2 linked regions of the Salipiger abyssi genome follow. The protein of the gene in region 2 binds, or shares a complex with, the protein of the main gene of each other region. Links are inferred from orthologs where the notes say so. Each region holds a gene or a part of one and is shown on either strand. Other genes may lie near its edges.

Region 1 (3,516 bases), 1.0 Mb from region 2 along the record:
CGAGCCCATCTCGCGCAGATACATGCGCACCGGATCGTCGGTGCGGTCGAGCTTTTCGGCACCGCCAGAGGAGAGCGCGACATCGCGGCCCTTGGAGGCGTCGACCAGCTCGGTCGAACCCTTGTTGGCATCGTCCTCGGAGTCGCTCTCCTCGTCGTCCTCGGTGACCTGGATGCCCATTTCCGAGAGCATCGACATCACATCCTCGATCTGGTCGGAAGAGACCTGATCGGGCGGCAGAACCTGGTTCAGCTGGTCATAGGTGATGTAGCCACGCTCGCGCGCCTCGGCGATCATCTTTTTGACCGCCGCCTGGCTCATGTCGAGGCTGTGCGCGTCGTCCTGAGTCTCGGGCTTGGCGTCGTCGTTATCTTTGGCTGCCATGAAGTGCTCCGTCAAAGGGAGGCGGCCCGATGGGCCGGCGGTCGCGCGGGTGAAGTGATTCGGTTCCGCGAATCATGCGGCGAATCAACTGATTCGGCCACCCGTTTACCCCGTTTTCCTCCAGTTTTCCCTACCTGCACAGCTAGTTCCCGTGCTTGGAAAAGCGAATCTGTTGCATGAGCGCCTCGAAAGCGCTGCGTTCGTCCTTGTCGATCCGCGCCCCGTTGGGCGCGAAATCGTAGTCCATCTCGTCCTCGTCCTTGCGCAGCACCGCCTGATTGCGGGCCTGTGCCGCCTGCGCGAGCCGCCAGGTCAGCGCCTCGTCGGCCAGATCTGCCAGATCCTCCTCGGCCTCGGCAATCTCGGCATCGAGCCCGGTCTGCGCGGCGATCTTCGCCAGCTCCTCGGCCACGGTCAGCCGGGCGAGTGTCGTGTCTCCGGGCTGGCGCAGGCAGGGAACGATGGCGACATGGCGTGCCGAGAGCAGGGATTCAAGGGCCTCGGCGCCGATTCTCTCCTCTGCGGTGGCGCGCAACGCCTCCGGCGTGCCGCCGGAATGGCCCAGCAGCACGTCGCGCAGCGCCGCGCGCTGCGGATCGGCGCAGCGCAGCGCGTCGAGCTGATGCTCGAATTCCGGGATCAGCTCCGGCGTGCAGAGCAGCACCGCGAGGATCACCGCCTCGCGCAGCTCCAGCTCCGCCGCCTCGCCGGCGGCCACCAGCAGCGAGCTCTTGGCGCTGGAAGTGGGCGGCGGCGGCGCGTTCCAGGCGCGCTTGCCAAAGCCCTTGCCGCGCGCCGGGCGCTGCGGGCGGAAGAGCTGCCAGCGCAGCTCCTTGATCTCGTCGCCGTAATGGCGCCGCAGGCCGGGATCCTGAATGCGCCGCAGCGCCTCGCGCAGCTGCGCATCGAGCGCCGCCTTGCGCTCGGGGCTGTCGAACACCTTGCCTTCCGTCTCGCGCCGCCAGAGCAGCTGCACCATGGGCAGCGCCGCGTCGAGGACCGTCTTCACCGCCCCCGCCCCTTCGGCGCGCAGCAGGTCGTCCGGATCCTTGCCCTCGGGCATCAGCGCGAACCGCAGAGATTTGCCCGCCTGCAGGAGCGGCAGCGCGAGGTCGACCACCCTGTAGGCGGCGCGCAACCCGGCCTTGTCGCCATCGAGCGCCACGATGGGCTCGTCAGAGATCCGCCAGAGCAGTTGCAGCTGCGTCTCGGTCACCGCCGTACCCAGAGGCGCCACCGAGGCGCCGAACCCCGCCTCGCTGAGCGCGATCACATCCATATAGCCCTCGGCCACGATCAGCGGCGCGCCCTTGCCCGCCGCCTCGCGCGCCGGCGCGTGATTATAGAGGTTGCGGCCCTTGTCGAAGAGCTCGGTCTCGGGCGAGTTGAGGTATTTCGCATTGTCGCGCGGATCCATGGCGCGCCCGCCAAAGGCGATGGCGCGGCCGCGCGCGTCGCGGATCGGGAACATGATGCGGTTGCGGAACACGTCATAAGGCGCCTTGCCGCGATCCGAGGGCTTGGCCAGCCCGGCGCCGAGGATCAGATCCTCCGCCACCCCCTGCCCGCGCAGGTGATCCCAGAGATTCTGCCAGCCCTCCGGCGCAAAGCCCAGCTCGAACCGGTCCTGCACCGGCCCGGTCAGCCCGCGCCGTTCGAGATAGGCCCGCGCCTCCGAGGCCGCGCCGCTGCGCAGCTGCATGCGGAACCAGCGCGTCGCCTGCTCCATCACCGCCGCCAGCTGCTCGCGTCGGTCGGCCTTTTTCGCCGCCTGCGGGTCGCGGGCGGGCATGGTCATCCCGGCCTCGCGCGCGAGGATCTCGACCGCCTCCATGAAGTCGACATTCTCCGTCTCCTTCACAAAGGAGATGGCGTCGCCCTTCGCCTGGCAGCCGAAGCAGTAGTAAAAGCCCTTGCGGTCGTCGACATGGAACGAGGCGCTCTTTTCCTGATGGAACGGGCACGGCGCCCACATGTCGCCCTTGGCCTGGTTCGACTTGCGGTTGTCCCACAGCACCTTGCGCCCCACGACCTGTGTCAGGCTCGTGCGGCTGCGCAGTTCATCCAGGAAACCGGGGGGCAGACTCATGGACTGAATATCGGGCCGCGCGGCCCCCGAGTCCAGAAGCCCGTGTTTCTTCTCTTGAGAAATACGCACGGCATGCCGGTGCCACATGCATCCCCGCCCGGCAGAGGCGTCAGCCCGCCACCTGCGCGCACAAATCCTGTGCGCCGCAGGCGCGCCGCGCGGTTGCGGCTATTGTGCAAGACACTGCGCCTCCCAGGCCGCGCCGACCTCTTCGGTCAGCTGTTCTTCGGGCAGGCCCCAGATCCATTCGGCCAGCATGTCGCCGGCAGTGCGGTCGAGCGCCTCGCGCAGCGCGCGGCGCGCCTTGGCTTTCGACTCGCCATCCTTGCGCGCCTGCACCGCGGTCATGACGATGTCTGCACTGGACTCGCATTGCTCTGTCTTGCTCTGCGCCACAACCGGCCCGGCCGACGCCATGGCCACCGCCAGGATCAATCCCGCTCTCAGCATCGCTTTCGCTCCGTCTTCATCGCGTTTTCCGCCCTGCCCTACCGCCCCGCGCAGCCAATGTCACGCAGGGCGACAGGGCGACAGTCACAGCCCCTTGGCGCGATAGCTCTTTGCGACGCGCTCGATGGCGACGATGAAGCCGGCGGTGCGCAGATCGGTGACATCGTTGCGCCCATGCCAGACCTCGCGCATCGACTGATACGCGATGCGCATCGTGTCATCGAGCCCCGAGCGCACCAGCTCCAGCTCGTCGGCGCCGCGCAGGTATTTCTGCTTGAAGCTCGGCGAGAGGTTCCAGGCATCGCCCATCGCGGTATCGAGACGCTCCAGCTCGTCGAGGACGAGCTGGTGGCGCGCCTCCTCCTGACGCCGCTGCATGCGACCGAAGCGGATATGCGAGAGGTTCTTGACCCATTCGAAATAGCTCACCGTCACACCGCCGGCATTGGCGTAGAGATCGGGGATGATCACCACCCCGCGTGAGCGCAGGATATCGTCGGCGCCGGCGGTGATCGGCCCGTTCGCCGCCTCCAGGATCAGGTTCGCCTGAATGTTGTGGGCATTGGTGAGGTTGACCACGCCCTCCAGCGCCG
Region 2 (7,873 bases):
GGAAGGCCGAGGGCAGGAAGAGCGGCAGCATGCCGTTGCCGAGCGCCATGAACCGCGCGGCGGCACCGTAGACCGGCCCGCCGGTGATGCCGGCCATGGGTGCCAGCAGCACCGCCGCGCCGGCCAGCGCCAGCAGCAGCGCGACCAGCGCCGCAAGCCGTGCCGGGGCGGCGGCGCGGATCACCCGTGCCAGCGCCAGCGCCGCGATCAGCTCGAGGAAGACGAAGCGCTTGAAGACCAGAAAGGCGAGCAGGACGGGGCTGGGTTCGAACATGGTTTCCCTATCTCACGGCGGCGATCGGGCCCTCGGCGCGCCCGTGGATGAACTGTTGCAGATACGGGTCTTCGGCGGCATCCATCTGCGCCACCGGCCCCGTCCACTTGATCACCCCGTCATGCAGCATCGCCACGGTATCGGCAATGGCGCGCACCGAGGACATGTCATGGGTGATGGTCATCGCCGTGGCGCCCATCTCGGTGACGATCTCGCGGATGAGATCGTTGATGACGCCGGCCATGATCGGGTCGAGCCCGGTGGTGGGCTCGTCGAAAAAGATGATCTCGGGATCGGCGGCGATGGCACGGGCGAGCCCCACGCGTTTCTGCATGCCGCCCGAAAGCTCCGCCGGCAGCGCATCCGCCACATCCGGAGTAAGTCCGACACGGCGCAGCTTTTCGATGGCGATCTCGCGTGCCTCGACTTTGGGGCGTTTCAGCGCGCCGCGCAGCAGCCGGAAGGCGACGTTCTGCCATACGGGAAGCGAATCGAAGAGCGCGCCGCCCTGAAACAGCATGCCGAAGCGGGCGAGAAAGGCGTCGCGGTCGCCCTCGTGCACGTCCTGGCCATCGACGGTGATGGTGCCGGCATCGGGCTCCACCAGCCCGAGGATGCATTTCAGCGTGACCGATTTTCCGGTGCCGGAGCCGCCGATGATCACCATAGAGGTGCCGCGCGCGACATGCAGATCGACGTCGCGCAGCACGGTCTTGGGGCCGAAGGATTTTTTGACGCCGGAGAGGGTGATCATGGCGCGATCCTCCCGGCCTTTGCGCGGGCGGCGGGGGCGGTGTGGCGTATTTGGAAAGAGAAGATGCTGCGGGTGCGGGTCATATGGAGAAGAACACCCCCGTCAGCAGGAAGTTGGCGGCGAGGATCAGCACCGCGGCGGCCTCGACCGAGCCCTTGGTGGCGCGGCCCACGCCCTGGGCGCCGCGCCCGGATTGCATGCCGTAATAGCAGCCCATCAGCGCCGCGATTCCGCCGAAGGCGCAGCCCTTGGCCAGCGAGGAGATCACATCCAGCGGTTCGAGGAAATCCAGCGTGTTCTTGAGATAGGCGGCGGGGTTGAAGCCGAGCGAGCCGGTGGCGACGAAATAGCCGCCGAAAATGCCGATCACATCGCCGACGCCGACCAGCAGCGGCACCACGATCAGCGCCGCCAGCAGGCGCGGCGCGGTGAGGTATTTCATCGGATGGGTGGAGAGCGTCACCAGCGCGTCGATCTGCTCGGTCACCTTCATGGTGGCGATCTCGGCGGCGATGGAGGAGGTGACGCGGGCGGCGATCATCAGGCCCACCAGCACCGGGCCCAGCTCGCGCACCATGCCGATGGCGACGATCTGCGGCACCACGGCCTCAGCGTTGAAGCGGGCGCCGCCGGAATAGATCTGGAGCGCCAGGGCGCCGCCGGTGAAGACCGCCGTGAGCCCCACCACCGGCAGCGACAGCCAGCCGATCTGCAACAGCGCCTGGAGCAGCTCGCGCCCGTAGAAGGGCGGGCGCAGGATATGGCTCAGCGCGTCGCCGGCAAAGAGCGCCACCCGTCCGGCGGCGGCGAGCACGCGCAGCACCGCGCGTCCCAGCAGCGCGAGGGGGGCGGCGGGGCTCATGCGCCGAGATAGCTGCGCGAATAGCGCGCCCCGAGCGCGGTGAGAACCTCGTATCCGATGGTGCCGATGGCATCGGCGACCATGTCTACGGTCTGGTTGCGGCCCAGCAGTTCGAGATGCTCGGGCAGCTCCGAGAGCGCGGTGACGTCGACTGTGATCAGGTCCATCGACACCCGGCCGAGGATCTTGCAGCGGGTGCGCCCGGCCCAGAGATAGCCCTTGGGGGCCAACGCGCGGTGGATGCCGTCGGCATAGCCGGCAGCGACCGTGGCGACGCGGGTCGGCACGCGGGCGACGAAGGCGTTGCCATAGCCCACCGCCTCGCCCGGGGCGACGTCGCGGGTCTGGATCACCGGCAGCATCAGCTCGACCACCGGCTGCGCCTCGGAAAAGGGCATGCCGCCATAGAGCCCGACGCCGGGCCGGGTCACCTCGAAATGATAATCCGGCCCGAGCAGGATGCCGCCGGTCGCCGAGAGCGAGCGCGGCGCCTCGATGCCGTCGGTCATCTCGCGGAAACTGCGGAGCTGGAAGGCGTTCATGCCGTGATCGGGCGTGTCGGCGCAGGCCAGGTGCGACATCACCAGAACCGGCGATTGCGCCAGCGCGATATCGCGCAGGGCCGACCATTCGGCGGGCTCCATGCCCAGCCGGTTCATGCCGCTGTCGAGCTGGATGCCGAAGGGGTGGCCGGGCAGCGCCTCCACATGGCGCAGCATCTGGTCGATGGAATTGACCATCGGCACCAGCTTGTGATCGCGGATGATCTCGGCATCGCCCTGCATATGGCCCGAGAAGACGCAGATCTCCGGCCCGGGGCCGAGCGCGCGGCGCACCGCGACGCCTTCCTCGGCGACGGCGACGAAGAAGCGCCGTGCGCCTTCCTCGGCCAGGGCCGGGGCGACGCGCTCGACGCCGAGCCCGTAGGCATTGGCCTTGACGACCGCGCCGGCCTCGCCGGTGGTGAGATTGGCGAGTGCGCGCCAGTTGGCGCGGATCGCTGCGAGGTCGATGCTGAGCTGTGCCTGTGCCATGCCCTGCTTGAAAGCCAAGCCCGGCGGAGGGTCAAGAGGGAAAGACGCCGTTGCCATCTTGCCGCGCCCGCCGCGCCATGCTGGAATGCATGAGAACGGGGGAACGGCGTGGACGATATCGACATTCGGTTCTTTCTGGCCTTCCTCGCGCCGACGCTGGGTTTTGCCATCTGGTTCGTCAAGCGTGTGATGGACGAGCGCGCCGCGGAAGGCGAGCGCGAGACCGCGCGGGACAATCTGGTGCGGGCGCTCTTCGCCGAGATCGACTTCAACACGCGCGATATGGAGGTGTTTCTCGAATATTCGCCGTCGCGCGCCTATCTGGAAAAGCGCTTTGCGCAATATCCCGATCTTATTCCGCATATCACCGATGCGCGTCACACCGAGATCTACCGCAACCGGATTCGCGAGGTGCACGGCATCACCGACGGTGCCCTGCATCTGACGGTGAATTTCTACGGTCTGCTGGAAAAGATCCGCGTGCAGGTGGAAGGGGTGCAGAAGCCCAGCTTTGCAACTCTGGCGCCGGATGCGCGTGTCCGGGCGGTCGATGTGATCGTGCGCACGGCGTGGGAGGCCAAGCTCTGCGGGATCAAGCTGCTCGACGATCTCGACAGGGATCACAGAGCGCTGAAGCTGAAACGCTTCGAGGGGATCGGCACGGTTCCGGGAGAGGAGCTGTCACTGCGGATGACGGCGCTCGAAGAGGCCATCAGGGCAGCGAAGGCCCGGCATGACATCCGGCCCGGCGAAGCGGGCTGACGATGCTCAGACGATGATCGGATCGGGACCGGTCATGATGTTCCTCAACAGGATGTCTTTGTGACGTGAAGATAGCGACGCTCCGGCCTGAAATCAAGCATGCGGGCCGGAGCGTGGGGAAGCCCGGCTCAGAACGCTTCGCCGTCCTGCTGCCAGGGTTTGACGAGGTTGCCGAAGCGGGTGAACTGGCTTTCGAAGGCCAGCTCCACCGTGCCGATGGGGCCGTGACGCTGCTTGCCGATGATCACCTCGGCCTTGCCGTGCAGGCGCGACATTTTCTCCTGCCAGGCGGCCATCTCGTCGAGCCGGTCGTCGGAGGGTTTCTCGCGCTCGACATAGTATTCCTCGCGGAACACGAACATCACCACGTCGGCATCCTGCTCGATCGAGCCCGATTCGCGCAGGTCCGAGAGCTGCGGGCGCTTGTCGTCGCGGCTTTCGACCTGACGCGAGAGCTGCGACAGCGCGATCACGGGGATGTTGAGCTCCTTGGCGATGGCCTTGAGACCCATGGAGATCTCGGCGATCTCCTGCACCCGGTTGTCGGCGGTGCCGCGCAGCAGCTGGAGATAGTCGACGATGATCAGGTCGAGCCCGTGGGTCCGCTTCAGCCGCCGGGCGCGGGCGGCGACCTGCGAGATCGGCAGCGCCGGCGTGTCGTCGATATAGAGCGGGCACGCCTCCAGCTCCTTGGCGGCGTCGACGAAGCGGCGGAATTCCTTTTCGTCCATGTCGCCCTGACGGATCTTGTGGCTGGAGATCTCGGAGGCTTCGGCGAGGATCCGGCTGGCGAGCTGCTCGGCGCTCATTTCGAGCGAGAAGAACCCCACGACGCCGCCGTCGATGGCGCCCTCGCTGCCGTCGTGTTTCTGGCCGCGCTTATAGGCCTTGGCGATGTTGAAGGCGATGTTGGTGGCCAGCGAGGTCTTGCCCATCGACGGGCGCCCGGCGAGGATCAGAAGGTCGGAAGGGTGCAGCCCGCCGAGCTTCTTGTCCATGTCGACGAGGCCGGTGGAGATGCCGGCCAGTCCGCCATCGCGCTGATAAGCGGCGTTGGCGACGTTGACCGCATCGGTGACGGCGCGCAGGAAGCTCTGGAAGCCGCCTTCGGTCTGGCCCTGCTCGGCAAGCTTGTAGAGCGCCTGTTCGGCCTCGACGATCTGCTCGCGCGGCTCGGATTTCACATCGACCTTGGAGGCTTTCGACGAGATGTCGCGCCCCAGCGCGATCAGGTCGCGGCGCACCGCGAGATCGTAGATCATCTGCGCATAGTCGCGCACCGCAAAGCTGGAGACGGCCGCCCCCGCGAGGCGCGCCAGATAGGCCGGCCCGCCCAGCTCCTTCAGCCCGTCATCGTCCTCCATGAAGGCCTTGAGGGTGACCGGCGAGGCGAGGTTGTTCTTGGCGATGCGCGCCGCCGCGATCTCGAAGATGCGGGCATGTACCGGCTCGTAGAAATGATGCGGGCTGAGAATCGCCGCCACGCGGTCGTAGATGTCGTTATTGGTGAGGATCGCGCCCAGGAGCTGCTGCTCGGCCTCGATCGAATGCGGCATGGTCTCGGCCTGCTCGACCTCGACGCCGGCCGGATTGAAGACGCTGTGATCGTTCATTGCTCTGCCCCGTTTTCCCGTCTGTCGCGCGGTTTGTGCGTCATAGCCAATGCGCGTGCCGGAACCAATCGGGATATCTCTGTGGAGAACCGCCGGGAAAACCCGGTGGAGAGTCCGGCGAGGCGCATTTACCCCGCCGATATCGTAGCAGATCGCAGCTTTGCCGCAACATATGGTTGCGAAAGTGCGATTCGTGCGGGCTTATCCCCGGGCGGTTGCTGCGCGCTTACGCGCCGTTTTCCGCCTGCCACTTGCGCGGGTCGGCAAGAAACGCCTCGACCGCGTTCAGCGTCTCGGCATCGAAGCCGCCGCGCGCCTTGGCCTCGGCCAGAACGTCGTGCCAGGTGCAGAGGTAATGCAGATCGACGCCGTGATCGCCGAGCGTCTTGGTGGTCTCGGGGAAGATGCCGTAATAGAAGATCACCGCCGTATGGGCGCAGGTGGCGCCGGTCTCGCGGATGGCATCGACAAAGCTCAGTTTCGAGCCACCATCGGTGGTCAGATCCTCCACCAGCAGCACCCGCTGGCCCTCGGTCATCACGCCCTCGATGCGGGCATTGCGCCCGTAGCCCTTGGGTTTCTTGCGCACATAGGTCATCGGCAGCGCCATGCGCTCGGCGACCATGGCGGCAAAAGGGATTCCGGCCGTCTCGCCGCCGGCGATATTGTCGAAGGCCTCGAAGCCGGCGTTGCGCATCACCGTGACGGTGAGGAAATCCATCAGCGTCGAGCGCACGCGCGGGAAGGAGTTGGGCTTGCGGCAGTCGATATAGACCGGCGAGGGCAGGCCGGAGGCGAGCTTGAACGGCGTGCCGTTCTCCATGAAATGCACCGCCCCGATCTCCCACAGCATCCGCGCGGTCAGCCGGGCCATTTCTTCGGGCGAGGGGTAGGACGAGGGGATCATGGGGCGCACTCCTTGCAGATATGCGCCCGCTCTAGCCGGATTTCGCGCCTGCTTGAAGCCCCGGGATGTGTGTCGGCGCGAAATGTGCCGGCCCCGGCACGGCCCGATCTATGCCCGGTGCGGAAACGAGCCCGAAGGGCGCCGCACCATCGCCGGCCCGCCCGACCGGGCTGGCGATTTGGCTGTGCCTGCTGTGTCGTTGAGAGGTGCTTCGGACTTGGCCGGGATAAATCGAGAGGATCGACCCCTCGGATCGCCACCCAGCGGGCCGACGATGGTGCGGCTTTTGCCGATCCGTTCAGGATACGCGCAGAGCATTCGGTTGGGCATCGGTTGCCCGATGCCCCGCACGGTTATCTGGCGCCGTCGCGCTGTTTGCCTCGATATTGTGCCGCAGCGGCGGTCATTCCACGCGCCAGTGCAGCGGGAATCCCGGATCAAAGACCGTGACCGGGCCCTCGCCTGTCTCGATCTTCGGCGGATATTGCACCGGCGCGCCTTTGGTCAGGGTCAGCGTGTCCTCATTGGCGGGCAGCCGGTAGAAGCGCGGCCCGTTCAGCGAGGCGAAGCCCTCCAGCCTGTCCAGCGCGCCGGCCTGTTCGAAGACCTCGGCGAGGATCGACAGGGTGTTGGTGGCGGTGAAGCAGCCGGCGCAGCCGCAGGCGCTTTCCTTGTTGGGATCGGTATGCGGCGCGCTGTCGGTGCCGAGGAAGAAACAGGCCTCGCCACCGGTGGCGGCAGCCAGCAGCGCCTGGCGATGGATCTCGCGCTTGGCCACGGGCAGGCAGTAGTAATGCGGCTTGATACCGCCGACGAGGATGTGGTTGCGGTTGATCACCAGGTGATGCGTGGTGATCGTGGCGCCGAGATCGGCGCCGCCCGCGCGGGCGTAATCGGCACCGTCCTTGGTGGTGATATGCTCCATCACCACCCGCAGCCCCGGCGTGCTGCGGCGGATCGGGTCGAGCACCCGGTCGATGAACACCGCCTCGCGGTCGAAGATATCCACCTCCGGATCGACCACCTCGCCATGCACGCAAAGCGGAATGCCGCGATCGGCCATGGTCTCCAGCACCGGGCGCACCTTGTCGAAATCGCGCACGCCGGAGGCGGAGTTGGTGGTGGCGCCCGCCGGGTAGAGCTTCAGCGCGGTGATGAGCCCGTCCTCATGCGCCTTGGCCACATCCGCCGGATCGGTGGTTTCGGTCAGATAGAGCGTCATCAGCGGGGTGAAGCCGCTGCCCTCGGGCAGGGCCGCAAGGATGCGCTCGCGATAGGCGGCGGCCTGATCGCCGGTCACCACCGGCGGTACCAGATTGGGCATGATGATCGCCCGGCAGAAATGGCGGGCGGTTTCGGGGGCCATGGCCCGCAGCATCTCGCCATCGCGCAGATGCAGGTGCCAGTCGTCGGGGCGGCGAAGCGTGATCTGGGTCATGGCCGAGCCGATAGCACGCGGCGCGGCGCCGGGCCAGAGGCAACGGGCGGCACATTATGCCGAAACGGCGCGCCTCGCCGCGATGCCTCAAGGTGAGTATTTATCGGAAAGATGAAGCACAGGCCGCGCTTTCATCTTTCCGCAAATACTCCCGCCGGAGGCGTCCTGTCCGATTCACTCGGCGCTGCGGGTCGCGGTCAGCTCGACGATCACCTCGACCTCATGGCTG

What was found. The genes of interacting proteins can lie anywhere in the genome.
Region 1: the proteins of Ga0080574_RS21235 (region 2) and dnaG are in contact, whole or in part, in a crystal structure (PDB 2R6A), measured with the Geobacillus stearothermophilus proteins. The link is inferred for Salipiger abyssi from one-to-one orthologs. Residues at the interface, in WP_033016901.1 of Geobacillus stearothermophilus: Ser13, Glu15, Ala16, Gln18, Glu91, Leu92, Asp94, Ala95, Val96, Pro97, Thr98, Ala99, Ala100, Asn101, Tyr104, Tyr105, Ile108; in WP_049624496.1 of Geobacillus stearothermophilus: Lys456, Leu457, Leu458, Pro459, Ala460, Asn463, Ala464, Leu467, Leu535, Leu536, Ile537, Ala538, Gln544, Glu545, Asp548, Tyr549, His552.

The regions. Positions count from the first base shown.
Region 1 is NZ_CP015093.1:2,621,523-2,625,038, reverse strand. What follows is about bases 1-2,876. They hold dnaG (DNA primase), read right to left. Parts: upstream 2,474-2,876; coding sequence 527-2,473; downstream 1-526. Other genes in these bases: Ga0080574_RS16280 (hypothetical protein), read right to left, coding at 2,642-2,876; rpoD (RNA polymerase sigma factor RpoD), read right to left, coding at 1-384. In the rest of the region: more of Ga0080574_RS16280, read right to left, coding at 2,877-2,923; Ga0080574_RS16275 (Glu/Leu/Phe/Val family dehydrogenase), read right to left, coding at 3,008-3,516. UniProt on the Escherichia coli protein: RNA polymerase that catalyzes the synthesis of short RNA molecules used as primers for DNA polymerase during DNA replication.
Region 2 is NZ_CP015093.1:3,621,888-3,629,760, forward strand. Bases 3,058-5,922 are described here. They hold Ga0080574_RS21235 (replicative DNA helicase), read right to left. Parts: upstream 5,300-5,922; coding sequence 3,815-5,299; downstream 3,058-3,814. Other genes in these bases: Ga0080574_RS21230 (hypothetical protein), read left to right, coding at 3,058-3,686; Ga0080574_RS21240 (orotate phosphoribosyltransferase), read right to left, coding at 5,526-5,922. In the rest of the region: Ga0080574_RS21210 (hypothetical protein), read right to left, coding at 1-274; Ga0080574_RS21215 (ABC transporter ATP-binding protein), read right to left, coding at 282-1,028; Ga0080574_RS21220 (MlaE family ABC transporter permease), read right to left, coding at 1,108-1,890; alr (alanine racemase), read right to left, coding at 1,887-2,924; more of Ga0080574_RS21230, read left to right, coding at 3,033-3,057; more of Ga0080574_RS21240, read right to left, coding at 5,923-6,206; pyrC (dihydroorotase), read right to left, coding at 6,610-7,644; Ga0080574_RS21250 (cytochrome b/b6 domain-containing protein), read right to left, coding at 7,819-7,873. UniProt on the Escherichia coli protein: The main replicative DNA helicase, it participates in initiation and elongation during chromosome replication. Travels ahead of the DNA replisome, separating dsDNA into templates for DNA synthesis.